One region of the Streptomyces sp. BBFR51 genome, then DNA from elsewhere that is predicted to be linked to it. Evidence: riboswitches for the same ligand, from Rfam matches in the RefSeq annotation. Region 1 holds a riboswitch; the other holds the start of a gene.
What was found. Region 1 has a riboswitch for S-adenosylmethionine ahead of ACGH7X_RS10905 (aminotransferase class V-fold PLP-dependent enzyme). Riboswitches for the same ligand answer to the same signal wherever they lie in the genome.
Positions count from the first base shown of each region.

Region 2: it holds a riboswitch for S-adenosylmethionine, as region 1 does, so the genes downstream of both, thrC (threonine synthase) here and ACGH7X_RS10905 (aminotransferase class V-fold PLP-dependent enzyme) in region 1, are expected to answer to the same signal.

Region 1 is NZ_CP172448.1:2,398,450-2,406,855, forward strand. It holds gene ACGH7X_RS10900 (glycerate kinase) at 1-683, shown strand, start outside; gene ACGH7X_RS10905 (aminotransferase class V-fold PLP-dependent enzyme) at 584-1,990, opposite strand; SAM riboswitch class IV at 2,159-2,275, opposite strand; gene trpD (anthranilate phosphoribosyltransferase) at 2,356-3,420, opposite strand; gene ACGH7X_RS10915 (cytochrome bc complex cytochrome b subunit) at 3,554-5,191, opposite strand; gene ACGH7X_RS10920 (Rieske 2Fe-2S domain-containing protein) at 5,188-6,246, opposite strand; gene ACGH7X_RS10925 (c-type cytochrome) at 6,243-7,052, opposite strand; gene ACGH7X_RS10930 (heme-copper oxidase subunit III) at 7,118-7,738, opposite strand; gene ACGH7X_RS10935 (hypothetical protein) at 7,938-8,339, shown strand.
Region 2 is NZ_CP172448.1:3,867,836-3,876,241, reverse strand. It holds gene ACGH7X_RS17550 (extracellular solute-binding protein) at 1-628, shown strand, start outside; gene ACGH7X_RS17545 (DUF3263 domain-containing protein) at 673-915, shown strand; gene otsB (trehalose-phosphatase) at 1,019-1,900, shown strand; gene ACGH7X_RS17535 (trehalose-6-phosphate synthase) at 2,019-3,422, opposite strand; gene ACGH7X_RS17530 (hypothetical protein) at 3,568-4,302, shown strand; gene ACGH7X_RS17525 (glucosyl-3-phosphoglycerate synthase) at 4,306-5,250, opposite strand; SAM riboswitch class I at 5,392-5,539, shown strand; gene thrC (threonine synthase) at 5,557-6,852, shown strand; gene ACGH7X_RS17515 (MoaD/ThiS family protein) at 6,849-7,124, shown strand; gene ACGH7X_RS17510 (cold-shock protein) at 7,541-7,744, shown strand; gene groL (chaperonin GroEL) at 8,048-8,406, shown strand, end outside.

The sequences.
Region 1 (8,406 bases):
TCGCCTGCAACCCGTTCAACGTGCTGTGCGGGGAGCGGGGCGTGGCCCGGGTGTTCGGCCCGCAGAAGGGGGCGACGCCCGCGCAGGTCGAGGAGTTGTCGGCCGGACTGGAGAACTGGGCGCGCGTCCTCACCCGCGACCTCGGTGCCGTCGGCACCGATCTGCGGGGCGGCCCCGGCACCGGCGCCTCCGGCGGTCTTGGCGCGGGCCTTGCCGCCGTCGGCGCCCGGCTGCTGCCCCGCTTCGACGTACTCCTCGACCACCTCGACCTGGACGCCCGCCTCGCCCGTGCCGACCTGGTGCTCACCGCGGAGGGCGCCCTGGACCACCAGACGCCGCGCGGCAAGGTCCCGGCCGAGGTGGCCCGCCGCGCCAAGCTCTACGGCCGTCCCGTCCTCGCCCTGGCCGGCACGCTCGGCGAGGGCGCGCACGAGGTGCCGGGGGTGGACGCCTGCCACGGGATCATGCCGGCGCCGATGACCCTGGCGGACGCGCTGCTGCGCGCCTGCGAACTCCTCACGGACGCCTCGGAACGGGCGCTGCGGATGGTCCTGCTGGGATCGCGGCTGCCGGGCCGGGCGGCTCAGGCGGCGGCGGAGGTCGTGTCGCCGGAGAGGGTGTCAGGGGAGGTGGTGTCACCGGAGGTGGTGTCGGGCACGCAACGCCCGTCCTCGGTGCGGTAGTTCCACCGGGCGCCGTCGCTCACCAGCTCCTTGACGGCGTTCACGAACCGCTCGACGTGCTCGTCCGGGGTGCCGGCGCCGAAGCTCACGCGGATGGCGTTGAGGGACTTCTCGCCGGGCGCCGCCTCGGGGGCACCGCACTCGCCCTGCGTCTGCGGGTCGCTGCCGAGCAGGGTGCGCACCAGCGGGTGGGCGCAGAACAGGCCGTCGCGCACGCCGATGCCGTACTCGGCGGAGAGCGCGGCGGCGAAGTGCGAGCTGTTCCAGCCCTCGACGACGAAGGAGAGCACGCCGACGCGGGGGGCGTCGTCGCCGAAGAGGGAGAGGATCCGCACCTCGGGCACCTCGGCGAGGCCCTCCCGCACCTTCCCGATCAGGTGCTCCTCGCGGGCGACCAGCGTGTCGAAACCGGCCTCGGTGAGCGCCTTGCAGGCGGAGGCGACGGCGTAGGCGCCGATGACGTTGGGCGACCCGGCCTCGTGCCGCGCGGCGCTGTCGTGCCAATGGACGTCCACACCGCCGTCGGCCCGCCGGGTGACGCTGCGGCTGGCGCCGCCGCCGGCGAGGTACGGCTCGGCCTCGCGCAGCCAGTCGGCACGGCCGGCCAGCACGCCGGCGCCGAAGGGGGCGTACAGCTTGTGCCCGGAGAAGGCGACCCAGTCCACGTCCAGGCCGGCGACCGAGACGGGGTGGTGCGGGGCGAGCTGGGCGGCGTCCAGGACGATCCGGGCACCGTGGGCGTGTGCGGCGGCGGCCAGTTCACGCACCGGCCACAGCTCGCCGGTGACGTTGGAGGCGCCGGTGACGCAGACCAGGGCGGGGCCGTACGGCTCCCGGGCCGCGAGGGCGCGCTCCAGGGTCTCGACGGCCTGCGCGGGGGTGCGCGGGGCGTCGAGGCAGGTCACGTCGGCGTCGCGCCAGGGCAGCAGCGAGGCGTGGTGCTCGGTCTCGAAGACGAAGACCTGGCAGCCGGCCGGCAGCGCGGCGGCGAGCAGGTTGAGGGAGTCGGTGGTGGACCGGGTGAAGACGACCTGGTCGTCGTCCCGGCAGCCGAGGAACTCGGCGACGGTCTTCCGGGCGCTCTCGAACAGGTCGGTCGACAGCTGCGAGAGGTACCCGGCGCCACGGTGGACGCTGCCGTAGTACGGGGCGTAGGCGGCCACGTCGTCCCAGACCCGCTGGAGCGCGGGCGCGCTGGCGGCGTAGTCGAGCGCGGCGTAGGTGACCTCCCCGCCGGTGACGAGCGGGACGGTGACGTCGCGGCCGAGAACGGGCAGCGGGGTGGCGACAGCGGTGGGTACGGACATGGCGGACTCCCGTGAGGACCAGCGCGAAGAAGGGCGCGGGGAAAGAAGAAGAGACGAAGGGTGCGTGCGGAGGCGGGGCTCTGCGGCCCTATCGCATTCGCTGGTTCACGGGAGACTCCCTCGGACGACCAGGACCCCTGGCCCCACACTTTTCAAAAGCGTGCGAGGGGTCCGCGCTTGCCGTGGACCCTGCTGTCCACGACCTGGTCTTCACCCGGGGCACCCCGCCACGGACGGAGGGTTGCCGGACAGTCGGCCGGGGCCTCATGACTGTCACTCATGACCTGTCGAAAAACCTATGGGAAAGGAACTGCGTCCCGCAACCCGGGTCCGGATCGCGGGACGCACGTCACACGCGGGGGCCGCTACGCGTGGCTCGCGGCCACCCAGCGGTCCAGGGCGCGCTTGGCGGCGCCCGAGTCGATCGCCTCGGCGGCCCGGTCCATACCGGCCCGGATCCGCTCGGCCAGGGGCCCCTCGCCGGGCTCGAGGGCCACCAGCGCCGCCGCCGAGTTCAGCAGCACCGCGTCCCGTACGGGGCCCGTCTCGCCGGCCAGCAGGCGGCGGGCGACGTCGGCGTTGTAGGAGGCGTCGGCGCCGCGCAGCGCCTCGACCGGCACCAGTTCGATGCCCACGTCCCGCGGGTCGAAGGTCTGCTCGCTCACCCGGCCGTCCCGCACGGCCCAGACCCGGGACGTGGACGTCGTGGTCAGCTCGTCGAGACCGTCGTCGCCGCGGAAGACCAGCGACGAGTGACCGCGCTCGGCGAAGACACCGGCGATGATCGGCGCCATCCGGGCGTGCGCGACCCCGATCGCCTGGGCCTTCACCCGGGCGGGGTTGGTCAGCGGGCCCAGGAAGTTGAACACCGTGCGGATGCCGAGCTGGCCGCGCGCCGCCGCCACGTGGCGCAGCGCCGGGTGGAACTTCACGGCGAAGCAGAAGGTGATGCCGGCTTCCTCGGCGACCTCCGCGACCCGCTTCGGCGTCAGCTCCAGATTGACCCCGAGCTTCTCCAGGACGTCGGAGGCGCCGGACGCCGAGGAGGCGGCCCGGTTGCCGTGCTTGACGACCTTCGCTCCCGTGCCGGCCACGACGATCGCCGACATGGTGGAGATGTTGACCGTCTTGGCGCCGTCGCCGCCGGTGCCGACGATGTCGACGGTCTCCCCCGGCACCTCGATCACGTTGGCGTGGGCGTACATGGTGCGGACGAGACCGGAGAGTTCCTCGACGGTCTCCCCCTTGGATCTCAGGGCCACCGCGAAGCCGGCGATCTGCGCGTCGGTCGCCTCGCCGCGCATGATCACGTCCAGCGCCCAGGCGGTGTCGTCCGCGGACAGGTCGCGGCCGTCCAGCAGTCCGTTCAGCAGGGCGGGCCAGGAGCGGTCCGCCGCGGTGTCGCCTCCAGCGGGGGTCACAGCGCTCATCAGCCGCTCCTGAATCGTGTGAGTCGTGGCAGGGGGGTACGGGTGCCACCCTATCCAGCTCCGGGCACGGCGAAGGGCCCCGTCCGCAGACCGGAACGGGGCCCTTCGACCGTGGTGTGGCGACGCTGGAGGGTCAGTGGTGGCCGTGGCCGCTCGTGATCTCCTTGTACTCCTCGACGGTCGGCTTCGGAATCTGCGACTCCTCGCCGTAGTACGCCTCGCTGAGCTTGGCGCGGAGCTTCTGCGGGCCCGTCGCCTTGCGCTCGACGCCGTTCTCGTCGACCGTCGGGCCGATCTCGGCCGGCGCGTACTGCTCGTGCGCCGTGAGCGTGTGCAGCTGCTCCTGGCTGAGCGGCTCGTGCACCTCGATGAACTCACCGTGCGGCAGGCGCTTGATGATGCCCGACTCGCGGCCGTGCAGCACCTTCTCCTTGTCCCGGCGCTGGAGGCCGAGGCAGATCCGCTTGGTGGCGATGAAGGCGACGACCGGGCCCACGAAGAACGCGATGCGCACGAACCAGGTGATCGCGTTGATCGACAGGTGGAAGTGCGTGGCCCACAGGTCGTTGCCGCCACCGATCAGCAGCACCATGTACCAGGTGATCCAGGCGACACCGAACGCCGTACGGGTCGGGGCGTTGCGCGGGCGGTCCAGGATGTGGTGCTCGCGCTTGTCGCCGGTGACCCAGGACTCGATGAACGGATAGACCGCGATCGCCACCAGGACCAACGGGAAGATGACCAAGGGGATGAACACGCCCAGGACGAGGGTGTGGCCCCAGAGGTTGATCTCCCAGCCCGGCATCACGCGGATCAGGCCCTCGGAGAAGCCCATGTACCAGTCGGGCTGTGCTCCGGTGGAGACCATGTCCGGCCGGTACGGGCCGATGGCCCAGATCGGGTTGATCGTGGCGATGGCCGAGACCGCGGCGATGACACCGAAGACCAGGAAGAAGAAGCCTCCGGCCTTCGCCATGTACACCGGCAGCAGCGGCATGCCGACGACGTTCTTGTTGGTCTTGCCCGGACCCGCGAACTGCGTGTGCTTGTGGTAGAAGACCAGGATCAGGTGGCCCACGATCAGGCCGAGCATGATGCCGGGCAACAGCAGGATGTGGACCGAGTAGAAGCGGGCCACGAAGTCCCCGCCCGGGAACTCGCCGCCGAAGAGGAAGAACGACAGGTACGTGCCGACGATCGGCACGGACAGGATCGCGCCCTCCATGAAGCGGACACCGGTGCCGGAGAGCAGGTCGTCCGGGAGCGAGTAACCGGTGAAGCCGGTGAACATGCCCAGGACGAACAGCAGGAAGCCGAACAGCCAGTTGATCTCACGCGGCTTGCGGAACGCGCCGGTGAAGAAGACGCGCATCATGTGCACGAACATGCCGGCCAGGAAGATCAGCGCTGCCCAGTGGTGGATCTGCCGGATGAGCAGACCGCCGCGCACCTCGAACGAGATGTCCACGGTGGACTTGAACGCCTCGCTCATCATCTGTCCCTGCAGCGGGACGTACGCGCCGTGGTACTCCACCTCGTTCATCGAGGGGTGGAAGAACAGCGTCAGGTACACACCCGTGAGGATGATGACGATGAAGCTGTAGAGGCAGACCTCACCCAGCATGAACGACCAGTGGTCGGGGAAGATCTTGCGCATGTTGGACTTGGCCAGGGAGTAGATCCCCAGCCGTCCGTCGGCCCAGTCGGCGACGCGCTCGCCGGCCGGTGCCTTTCCGCGTGAGCGGGACGGTTCGTTGGCTGCAGTACTCATCCGCGCTCCCAGAAGGCAGGACCGACGGGCTCTTCGAAGTCGCTGAGCGCTTCGAGGTAACCCTCGTCGTTCACGCCGATGCGCAGCTGCGGCAGGGCGTGACCGGCGGGACCGAAGATGACCCGGGCACCGTCGGCAAGGTCGAAGGTGGACTGGTGGCAGGGGCAGAGCGCGTGGTGCGTCTGCTGCTCGTACAGGGAGATCGGGCAACCGACGTGGGTGCAGATCTTCGAGTACGCGACGATGCCCTCGTGCGACCACTCGAGCTCGCGCTTGTCCTTGATGGACTCCGGCTCCAGCCGGATGATCATCAGGGCCGCCTTGGCGATCTCGACCTGGAAGTCCTCGTCGTGCTCCTCCAGGCCCTCGGGCATGGCGAAGGTGAGCGAGCCCACCGCGACGTCGGACGGACGCAGCGGCTCATTGGTGTTCATGTTGACGAGGAGCTTGCCCTTGGACCACAGGGTGTGGCGGAGCTTGGTCCCGGGCAGCGGGCCGAGGTCGCGCAGCAGGACGACACCCGAGAGCGGCACCAGGGTGAGCGCGCCCAGCATCGTGTTGCGGATCAGCTTGCGGCGCCCGATCACGGACTCCTTGGCACCCTGCTTGAAGTCCGCGTGGACCTTGGCACGGGTCTCGGGGGACGCCTCGATCGGGTGACGCTCGTCGGCGACCTCCTCGTCGGACATCAGGGTGCGGGCCCAGTGGACCGCGCCGGCGCCGATGGCGAACAGCGCGACGCCGAGCGTCATGCCGAGCGCGAAGTTCAGCGCACTGATGTGGCCGAGCGGGAAGATGTAGACCGACTTGTCGACGTCGATCGCCACGAACGAGGCGATGAAGCCGATGGTGGCCAGCATCGACAGCGTGAACAGCAGGGCGACCGTGCGCTCGGAGCGCTTGGCGGCCCGCTCGTCGGTGTCCTGGATCCGGTGCTCGTGGGGCGGCAGCCCGGGGTCGGCGAACGGGTGCTGCTCGTCCGCGACCTTCACCGCACTGTGCGGGGTGTCCTGCTCAGCGGGCAGGTTCTCTTCTGGAATGTCTTGGCTACTCATGACTTCTTGGCCTTTGCGGTCCGAGCGGCGACCCAGACGGCGACGGCGATCAGCGCGCCCAGTCCGAACACCCAGGCGAACAGACCCTCACTGACCGGGCCCAGTCCGCCGAGGCTGAGACCGCCGGGGCTCTCGGTGTCGTCGCCGTTGACCGCGTCCAGGTAGGCGATGATGTCCTTCTTGTTCTGCTCCGACAGCGTGGTGTCGGGGAAGGAGGGCATGTTCTGCGGGCCGGTCTGCATGGCCTCGTAGATGTGCTTCGGGTCCACACCCTCGAGGCTCGGCGCGTACTTGCCGTGCGTCAGGGCGCCACCCTTGCCGGTGAAGTTGTGGCACTGCGCGCAGTTGGTGCGGAACAGCTCACCGCCCTTGGCGATGTCCGCGCCCTCCGGGCCGTACTTCTCCTCCGAGGGGACGGCCGGACCGGCACCCAGCGAGGCGATGTACGCCGCGAGCTGGTCGATCTCCGCCTGGGAGTAGATGACCTTCTTCTTCGGGACCTGCGCGCCGGGCTGCTGGGCCGGCATACGGCCGGTACCCACCTGGAAGTCGACGGCCGCGGCGCCCACGCCGACCAGGCTCGGACCGTCACTGGTGCCCTGACCTCCGGTGCCGTGGCAACTGGCACAGCCGACGGCGTAGAGCTTCTTGCCCTCGTCGATGGCGAGGGACTGGGCGGTTTCATCGGCCTGCGCCTTGCTCGCGGGTGCGAACGCGGCGTACAGCCCCCCTGTGCATGCCAGCGCGAGGAGTAGGACGACGAGTGCCGCCAGCGGGTGGCGTCGTCGTGCGGAGAGCTTTTTCACGGATTACCCCGGTGTCAGGATCTTCTGCGTCGATGCTTCTGGTATTGCGCGGGTGCGTGCCGCGACTACTTGATCAGGTAGATCGTGGCGAACAGGCCGATCCAGACCACATCGACGAAGTGCCAGTAGTAGGACACGACGATGGCGGCGGTCGCCTGCTCGTGAGTGAACCTCCGGGCCGCGTAGGTGCGGCCGAGGACCAGCAGGAAGGCGATGAGTCCGCCCGTCACGTGCAGTCCGTGGAAGCCGGTGGTCAGGTAGAACGCCGAACCGTACGGGTCGGAGGACAGGGAGATCCCGTCCTTCTTGACCAGCTCGGTGTACTCGAACACCTGACCGCCGATGAAGATCGCACCCATCACGAACGTGACGATGAACCACATCCGGAGCTTCTTCACGTCACCGCGCTCGGCCGCGAACACGCCGAGCTGGCAGGTGAGGGAGGAGAGCACCAGGATCGTGGTGTTCGTCGCGGAGAACGGGACGTTCAGCGCGTGAGCCTTCTCGGACCAGAAGTCCGGGCCCGTCACCGATCGCAGGGTGAAGTACATCGCGAAGAGGGCCGCGAAGAACATCAGCTCGGAACTCAACCAGATGATGGTTCCGACGCTGGTGAGGTTCGGCCGGTTGACCGACGGGTGCGCGTGCCCGGTTTCTACTGTCGTTGCTGTCGCCACGACCGACATTATGTCGGTCGCTTATCCCGCCCTCACCCCGGGGGGTGCCGTTCGGAGTGTTCGCCCTGTCTGTACTGCCCGTATGGCCCATCGAACGGGCCGTCGAAGCCGCGTCCGAAGCAGTGCTGACGAGGCGTTCGAGGGAGTAGCATCCGGCCCAACGGGCTACGACAGCCTTCACCGGTCTTCACCGCGTATCGGAGGAAGCATGCAGGCGACCGCCACGGTGCTGGTCTACAGCGACGACTCCAACACCCGCGAACAAGTGCGGCTCGCGACCGGCCGCCGGCCGGCTCCGGACGTGCCCGTGGTCGAGTTCCTGGAGTGCGCCACTCCGGCGGCCGTGCTCAAGGAGCTGGACAAGGGCGGGATCGACGTCTGCGTGTTCGACGGCGAGGCCGTGCCCATGGGCGGCATGGGCATGTGCCGCCAGATCAAGGACGAGGTCTTCCAGTGCCCGCCGGTGCTGCTGCTCATCGCACGGCCGCAGGACGCGTGGCTGGCCACGTGGAGCCGGGCGGAGGCGGCTGTGACGCTGCCGGTGGAGCCGGTGGAGTTCGCGTCCGCGCTGGCCGCGCTGTTGCGGGAGAAGAGGCTGCAGGGCGTTTAGGACGCCTACTGGGCAAAGGCTGCGCGTCGTGTGGCAAGGGCTGCGCGTCGTGTGGCGAGTGCGGCTC
Region 2 (8,406 bases), 1.5 Mb from region 1:
CACCGACGACGTCGGCACCTACTCCATCGACTCGCCGCAGAACGTCACCACCTTCACCTGGCTCAAGGACGAACTGGTCGGCAAGGGCCTCACCGGCCCGGTCGCGCCCGGCAAGCTCAACCGCGCGGACGCCTTCGCCGCCTTCGCGAACGGCGACGTCGGCATGCTCAACGGCCACCCCTCGCTGATGAAGGCGGCGTCCGACAAGGGCGTGAAGTACGGCATGGTGACCACCCCCGGCGTCGACGGCGAGAGCAAGAGCACCCTCGGTGTCTCCGACTGGATGACGGCCTTCAAGAAGAACGGCCACCAGGAGGAGATCGGCGACTTCCTCGACTTCGTCTACAGCGAGGAGAACGTCCTCGACTTCTCCCGCGAGTACGACCTGCTGCCGGTGACCACCTCCGCGTCCCAGGTCATGAGCACCGCGACGGAGGACGAGAACCTCAAGCCGTTCCTGGACGAGCTGCTGCTCTCCGAGCTGTACCCGGTCGGCAAGACGTCCTGGGCCTCGGTCAGCGCGGACGTCAAGAAGCGCATCGGCCAGGCGGTCGCCTCCGGCGGCAGCCCCGAGGAGGTGCTCGACCTGATCCAGGCGACGGCGATGCGGGCGGGCAGCGCGGAGTAGTCGGGTAGCGGCCGCTGTCGGCGCCGGGCGTTACGGTGCCGTACATGACGGAACCCGACCCGGCCGCGCTCGCCCCGCGCGAGCGGAGCATCCTCGCACTGGAACGCCGGGGCTTTTCCGGCCCCGGCGCCAAGGAGCGCGCGATCCGCGAGGAACTGGGCCTGGCCCCCGTCCGCTACTACCAGCTCCTCAACGCCCTCCTGGACGACCCGCGCGCCCTGGCGTCCGACCCGGTGACGGTCAACCGGCTGCGCCGGGTACGCGAGTCGCGCCGCACGGAGCGCTGAGGCTGCCCGCTCCAGGGCGGGACATCGTGCCGGGCGTCCGGGACGCCCGGACGCGGGTCACGGTCGATGCGTGGGCCGGGCCCCGGCGGGATAGGTTCGCCGTATGGGCAGCCACCAGGACTCCACCCGAGACGACTCCCCACACCCCCTGCCGACGCCCGCCACGGCGGCCGGACGCGAAGGGCTCGACGCCCTCCTCGCCCACCCCCACCGCGCGGTGATCGCGCTCGACTTCGACGGCACGCTCGCCCCGATCGTGCCCGACCCGGACCGGGCCCGCGCCCACCCGGAGGCCGTACCGGCGCTCGCGGCCCTGGCCCCGAAGGTCGCCTCGATCGCGGTCATCACCGGCCGCCCCGCAGAGGTCGCGGTGCGCCACGGAGGCTTCGCGGGCATCTCCGGCCTCGACCACCTCGTCGTCCTCGGCCACTACGGCGCCGAGCGCTGGGACGCCGCCACCGGCACCCTCACCACGCCCGACCCGCACCCCGGCGTCGCCGCCGTCCGCGCCGCGCTGCCCGGGCTGCTGGAGCGGTCCGGGGCTCAGCAGGGCACGTGGATCGAGGAGAAGGGCCACGCGGTCGCCGTCCACACCCGCCGCGCCCCCGACCCCCAGGCCGCCTTCGAAACCCTGCGCGCCCCCCTCGCCGACCTGGCCTCCCGGCACGGCCTCGTCGTCGAGCCGGGCCGCATGGTCCTGGAACTGCGCCCACCCGGCATGGACAAGGGCGCCGCGCTGCGGTCGTACGTCCACTCCCTCGGCGCCGCGTCCGTCCTCTTCGCCGGCGACGACCTCGGCGACCTCCCCGCCTTCGCCGCGGTCGACACCCTCCGCCAGGAGGGCACCCCCGGCCTCCTGGTCTGCAGCGGCAGCGACGAGGTAACGGCCCTCAAGGAGCGCGCCGACGTAGTGGTGGAAGGCCCGGAGGGCGTGGTGAGGCTGCTTATGGCCCTGGCCCAGGCTACGGGCATTCGTACCGCATAGCCCTAGCTGCGGGCAGCCGTGCCTCCCCCAGTGCCTGAACGGCCTGGGAGGCACCCCCAGGCGGCACCCGCCCAAAAGAGGGCGGCACCCGGCAAGCGCCGGCCCGCCCCCCCCGCAGTCACCCCCTGAGCGCGTCCAACTGCTCAAGGAACCACCGCGCCGGAGGCAACGCCGTCCCCGCCGCGGCCAACCGCTTCGACCGCTCCGCCCGTTCCCCGGGAGCGACCGACAACGCCTCGTGCAGCGCCCGCGCCGTCCCCGACACGTCGTACGGATTCACCACCAGCGCGTCCTCGCCCAGCTCCTCGTACGCCCCCGCCTCCCGCGACAGCACCAGCACGCACCCCGCGTCGGAGACGAGCGGTGCCTCCTTCGCGACGAGGTTCATCCCGTCCCGGACGGGATTGACGAGCGCCACGTCCGCCAGCCGGTACGCCGCCAGCGACCGCGCGAAGTCGTCCTTGAGATTCAGCACGACCGGCGTCCACCCCGCCGTCCCGAACTCGTCGTTGACCAACCGGGCCACCCGCTGCACCTCGGCGGTGTAGTCCCGGTACACGGCGAGGTCCTGCCGCGAGGGATACGCGAACGCGACGTGCACGACCCGCTCGCGCCACTCGGGCCGCTCCGTCAGCAGCTCCCGGTACGCCAGCAGCCCCCGCACGATGTTCTTCGACAGCTCGGTCCGGTCCACCCGCACGATGGTGCGGCGCGCGCTCCCGTCGGGAGCCGTGCCGATCTCCTGCCGCAGCGCCGCCATCCGCTCCTCGACGTCCGCCTCGTGCGACCGCTCGCGCAGGAAGTCCGCGTCGGCGCCGAGCCCGTGCACGCCGATCTCCGTGCCGCCGAGCCCGCCCACGACCGCGTCGCAGCACGCGGTGAACGCGTCCGCCCAGCGCCGGGTGAGGAACCCGAGCCGGTCGGCGCCGAGCATGCCGCGCAGCACCTGCTCGGCGATGTCGTCCGGCAGCAGCCGGAAGTAGTCGACCGGGGCCCACGGCGTGTGCGAGAAGTGGCCGATCCTGAGGTCGGGCCGCAGCTCGCGCAGCATGCCCGGCACCAGCGTCAGGTGGTAGTCCTGCACGATCGCGACCGCGCCCTCGGCCGCCTCCTCGGCCATCGCCTCGGCGAAGGCCCGGTTGTACGCCTCGTAGGAGGCCCACTGCCGCCGGAACTCCGCGTCGAAGACCGGCTCAAGGGGCGTCTGGTAGAGCATGTGGTGCACGAACCACAGCACCGAGTTGGCGATCCCGTTGTACGCGTCCGCGTGCACGTCGGCCGGTACGTCCAGCATCCGTACGCCGTCCTCGCCGACCCCGCGCCGCACCGCCTCGCGGTCGCCGTCGCCCAGCGCCGAGCACACCCACAGCGCCCCCGCGTCCGGCCCGATGGACGACAGCCCCGAGACCAGCCCGCCACCACCCCGTTTGGCGTGCAGCGACCCGTCCTCACGCACCTCGTACGAGACCGGCCCCCGATTGGAGGCGACCAGCACCTGAGCAGCACCGAAGCTTGAAGCCATACGCGTCAACCTAGCCCGGCCCCCAAAACCTCAAACGTGCCCACGGGTCACCCGGCGGCGATTCGGTCACGCGTCTTGTGCAGAAGATGTGAACAGGTTGAGGATGTGCGGTGCACATTTCAACTTTCTGGGGGGTGGGCGCACCATGCCCATACGCACGAGACACCCGCGCACGAGACACCCGCGCACGAGCAGACTCGCCGGCGCGGCGGCGCTGATCGCGGCCTCCGCGCTGGCGCTGGCCGGCTGCGGCGACGGGGACGCCGGTACGAAGGCGGAGGCGCGGCCCGCGAAGGCGACCGCCGCCGCCACCCCGACCGCCACGCCCAGCAGCAGCCCCACCCCCGAGGCGTCCCCGAGCACCGAGACCCCGACGCCCACCCCGACCCCGGCCCCCGTCACCCTGCCGGACCTCACCGGCCGCAGCATCGGGACGGCCGTCCTCGCCGCCAAGAAGGCGAAGGTCGACTACACCGTCCGCCTCCAGGGCTCCCGGCAGCGGGCCTCCTCCTGGGGCAGCGGCGAGAAGGTCTGCGAGCAGAGCGGCGGATCGGGTGCCGTGACGTTCACCGTCCCCCGCGACGGCCGCGACTGCGCCGGGCGCCTGCTGCACACCCCGAAGCCGACCCCGAAGCCGTCGAAGACACGGGACGAAGGCACGAGCGGCGGCACGGGCGGTACCGGCGGTAGTACGGGTGGCGGCGGCACCGGCAGCGGCGCGTGCGAGCTGATGAGCCCCGCGGGCAACTGCTACGCCGACGGCCAGTTCTGCGCCAACAAGCACCACGGCCTGAGCACGCACGGCCGCGGCGGCGAGTACCTGACCTGCCGGCAGGACTCCGGCGGCATCTGGCGCTGGTCGGACGGCGTCCCCGGCTGACGCTCAGGCCACCTTCCGGGCCGCGTACTCCGCGATCTCCGTCATCGGGGGCCGTTCCTCGGTGTCCACGGCGTAGGTGCGCGGCTCGAAGCCGTCGACGCCCCGCTCGAACTGGGTGAGGGCCGGCCGGACCAGGTGGCCGCGGGCCAGGCGCAGCTGGGCGGTGCGGTAGATCGCCGCGGCCATCCGGCCCAGCGCCCGCCCGTCCTGGTGGCGGTGTCTGCGGACCCCGACGTCGACCTGCGCGAGCGCGTCCAGGCCCACCAGGTGCAGGGCGTCGACCAGCATGCCCAGCTCGACCCCGTAGCCGACGGGGAAGGGGAGCCGTTCCAGCAGCGAGCGCCGGGCCGCGTACTCGCCGCCGAGCGGCTGGACGAAGCCGGCCAGCTGCGGCCAGTGCATGTTGAGCAGCGGGCGGGCCATCAGCTCCGTGACCCGGCCGCCCTGCCCGGCGGCCGCGCCGAGCGGACGGTCGTACATGGCCTTGACGAGCTGCACGCCCGGGTCGGTGAGCAGCGGGCCGACGATCCCGGAGACGAAGTCGGCGGAGAACTCGCGCAGGTCGGCGTCGACGAAGCAGACGATGTCGCCGCCGGTGACCAGCAGCGAACGCCACAGCACCTCGCCCTTGCCGGGTACGGCGGGGATGCGCGGGAGGATCGCGTCGCGGTGCACGACGCGCGCGCCCGCCGCCGCGGCCACCTCCGACGTACGGTCCGCCGAACCGGAGTCCACGACCACGATCTCGTCGACGAGCGGGGCCCGGAGCATCAGCTCCCGCCGGATCACCGTGACGATGTCGCCGACCGTCGCCTCCTCGTCCAGGGCGGGCAGCACCACGCTGACCGACTGCCCGGTGGCGTTCTTGGCGGACAGGAGCTGCTGGATCGGCCGGTCCGACACGGACCAGGAGCGTGCGCTCAGCCAGCGCTCGACTTCTTCCAGCACGTCCCGGGGCTCCTTTGTGATCCATCTCGCGGTACGGACGACTATCTCAACCGTCCTGGCCTTCGGTTACAGTCTTGAACAACGCGTGGGACCACCGCATGCCGGGGTCGCCGCGGGCACCACCGAAAAACAACCACATACCGCTCATCCAGAGGGGCAGAGGGATACGGCCCGTTGAAGCCCCGGCAACCCTCCAGTCGGTTCTTGTCACACAGACGTGGCGAGGCTCCCGACTAGGGAAGGTGCCAAATCCGTCTCACGGCGAGATGCGTCGTGAGGAAGATGAGGAGAAAGGGCCTCGCCTCCATGGCTGTGCAGACTGCCGAAACCTCCACGAACCCCACCGACGGCATCGTCGACCTCGGCCCCGCCGCCGCGCTGAGCTGCCGGGAGTGCGGCCACAAGGTCCCGCTCGGACCGGTCTTCGCCTGCGAGGAGTGTTTCGGCCCCCTCGAGATCGCCTACGACTTCTCGGCCTACGACACCGAGGAGCTGCGGGGGCGGATCGAAGCCGGCCCCGCGAACATCTGGCGCTACGCCCCGCTGCTGCCCGTCCCCGCCGACGTCGCGACCAAGCCGAACATCAACCCCGGCTGGACCAAGCTCGTCAAGGCCGACAACCTGGGGCGCGAGCTGGGCGTCGAGCCCGGCAAGCTGTTCGTGAAGGACGACTCCGGCAACCCGACGCACTCCTTCAAGGACCGTGTCGTCGCCCAGGCCATCGAGGCCGCCCGCGCCTTCGGCTTCACCACCCTCTCCTGCTCCTCCACCGGCAACCTCGCGGGTGCCGTCGGCGCCGCCGCCGCCCGCGCCGGCTTCCGCTCCTGCGTGTTCATCCCGCACGACCTGGAGCAGGGCAAGGTCGTCATGGCCGCCGTCTACGGCGGTGAGCTGGTCGGCATCGAGGGCAACTACGACGACGTGAACCGCTTCTGCTCCGAGCTGATCGGCGACCCGGCCGGCGAGGGCTGGGGCTTCGTCAACGTCAACCTGCGGCCGTACTACGCCGAGGGCTCCAAGACCCTCGCGTACGAGATCTGCGAGCAGCTCGGCTGGCGGCTGCCCGACCAGATCGTGGTCCCGATCGCGTCCGGCTCCCAGCTGACGAAGATCGACAAGGGGCTGAAGGAGCTGATCGAGCTCGGCCTGGTCGAGGACAGGCCGTACAAGATCTTCGGCGCGCAGGCCGAGGGCTGCTCGCCGGTCTCCACGGCGTACAAGGCGGGCCACGACGTGGTCCGCCCGCAGAAGCCGAACACCATCGCCAAGTCGCTGGCCATCGGCAACCCGGCCGACGGCCCCTACGTCCTCGACATCGCCCGCCGCACCGGCGGTGCCGTGGAGGACGTGACCGACGAGCAGGTCGTGGACGCCATCAAGCTGCTCGCCCGCACGGAGGGCATCTTCGCGGAGACGGCGGGCGGCGTGACGGTCGGTGTGGCGAAGAAGCTGATCGACAACGGCGTACTCGACCCGTCGCTCACCACCGTCGTCCTCAACACCGGCGACGGACTGAAGACCCTCGACGCGGTGGCCGGCACCGGCCTGACCGCCACCATCCGCCCGAACCTGGACTCCTTCCGAGAGGCTGGCCTCGCATGAGCGTGACCGTTCGCATCCCGACCATCCTGCGCACCTACACCGGCGGCAAGGCAGAGGTCAGCGCCGAGGGCGCCGATCTCGGTGAGATCATCGCCGACCTGGAGAAGAACCACGCCGGCATCGCCGCCCGCGTCCTGGACGACCAGGGCAAGCTGCGCCGTTTCGTCAACGTCTACGTCAACGACGACGACGTCCGCTTCGAGCAGGGCCTTCAGACCGCGACCCCGGACGGCGCCGGCGTCTCCATCATTCCCGCGGTCGCCGGCGGCTGACATCCGCCGACACGCCTCGTAGCGCGTATTGCCCTCTCCGTAAGAGAAACGGAGGGGGCAATTCCATGTGGTTGAGCACGGTAGAGTTGGGGAACGCGCTCCCGATCGCAAGGTCGGGGACCCTGGATTCCTGCCGCTCGCCCGACAAGAAGTAGCCAAAGTGCGGGCGTATTTCGCGGCTTTTGTTCCCTTTGCGTGACCCAACTTGACCCGAATTCAGGCGAATTCTCGCCACATTCCGGACCGGGCACGTCCAGATTTCTCGTCCGATTGACCTGTTGCAGACGGCAGTTGGACAGATACATTCAGCCGCGGTCGACGCGTTCCGGCGCACGCCCCCAGTCGTGGGGGGTGAGGTCTGACCCGGGTTCGCGAAGTGCGGATCTGTGCAAGGGCCAGTAATAGGGGAGTTAGGCATGGCTCAGGGCACCGTCAAGTGGTTCAACGCGGAGAAGGGGTACGGCTTCATCGCGGTCGACGGTGGTGCGGATGTTTTCGTCCACTACAGCGCGATTCAGATGGACGGCTACCGCACCCTCGAAGAAGGCCAGCGGGTCGAGTTCGAGATCTCGCAGGGTCAGAAGGGCCCGCAGGCCGACATGGTTCGCCTCAGCGCCTGAGACGCGCGGCCACCACAGCACCCGGTCTTCATCCGAAGGGCCCGTACCCGCTGGGTACGGGCCCTTCGGCCTGTTCGCGGGTGGCTGACCGCGCGGCTCGATCCCCGAGAGGCGCTTGCACTCGACCATGCCGAGTGCTAATCATTGGCATTAGCACTCTGAAGGTGAGAGTGACAACGAAGGACCGGGTCGGTGAGGCCCGCAGGCCGGGTGGGGAAGGAACCACGCGGCAGGCGAGCCGTCCGTCGCGGGCGCGGGCGCGGTCCGAAGGAATCACCCCCAGTCCTGGAGGGACCACTTCACATGGCCAAGATCATCGCGTTCGACGAGGAGGCGCGGCGCGGCCTCGAGCGCGGCATGAACCAGCTCGCGGACGCCGTCAAGGTGACGCTCGGCCCCAAGGGCCGCAACGTCGTCCTCGAGAAGAAGTGGGGCGCCCCCACGATCACCAACGATGGTGTCTCCATCGCCAAGGAGATCGAGCTCGAGGACCCGTACGAGAAGATCGGCGCCGAGCTGGTCAAGGAAGTCGCCAAGAAGACGGACGACGTCGCCGGTGACGGTACGACCACCGCGACCGTTCTCGCCCAGGCCCTCGTCAAGGAAGGCCTGCGCAACGTCGCGGCCGGCGCCAACCCGATGGCCCTGAAGCGCGGCATCGA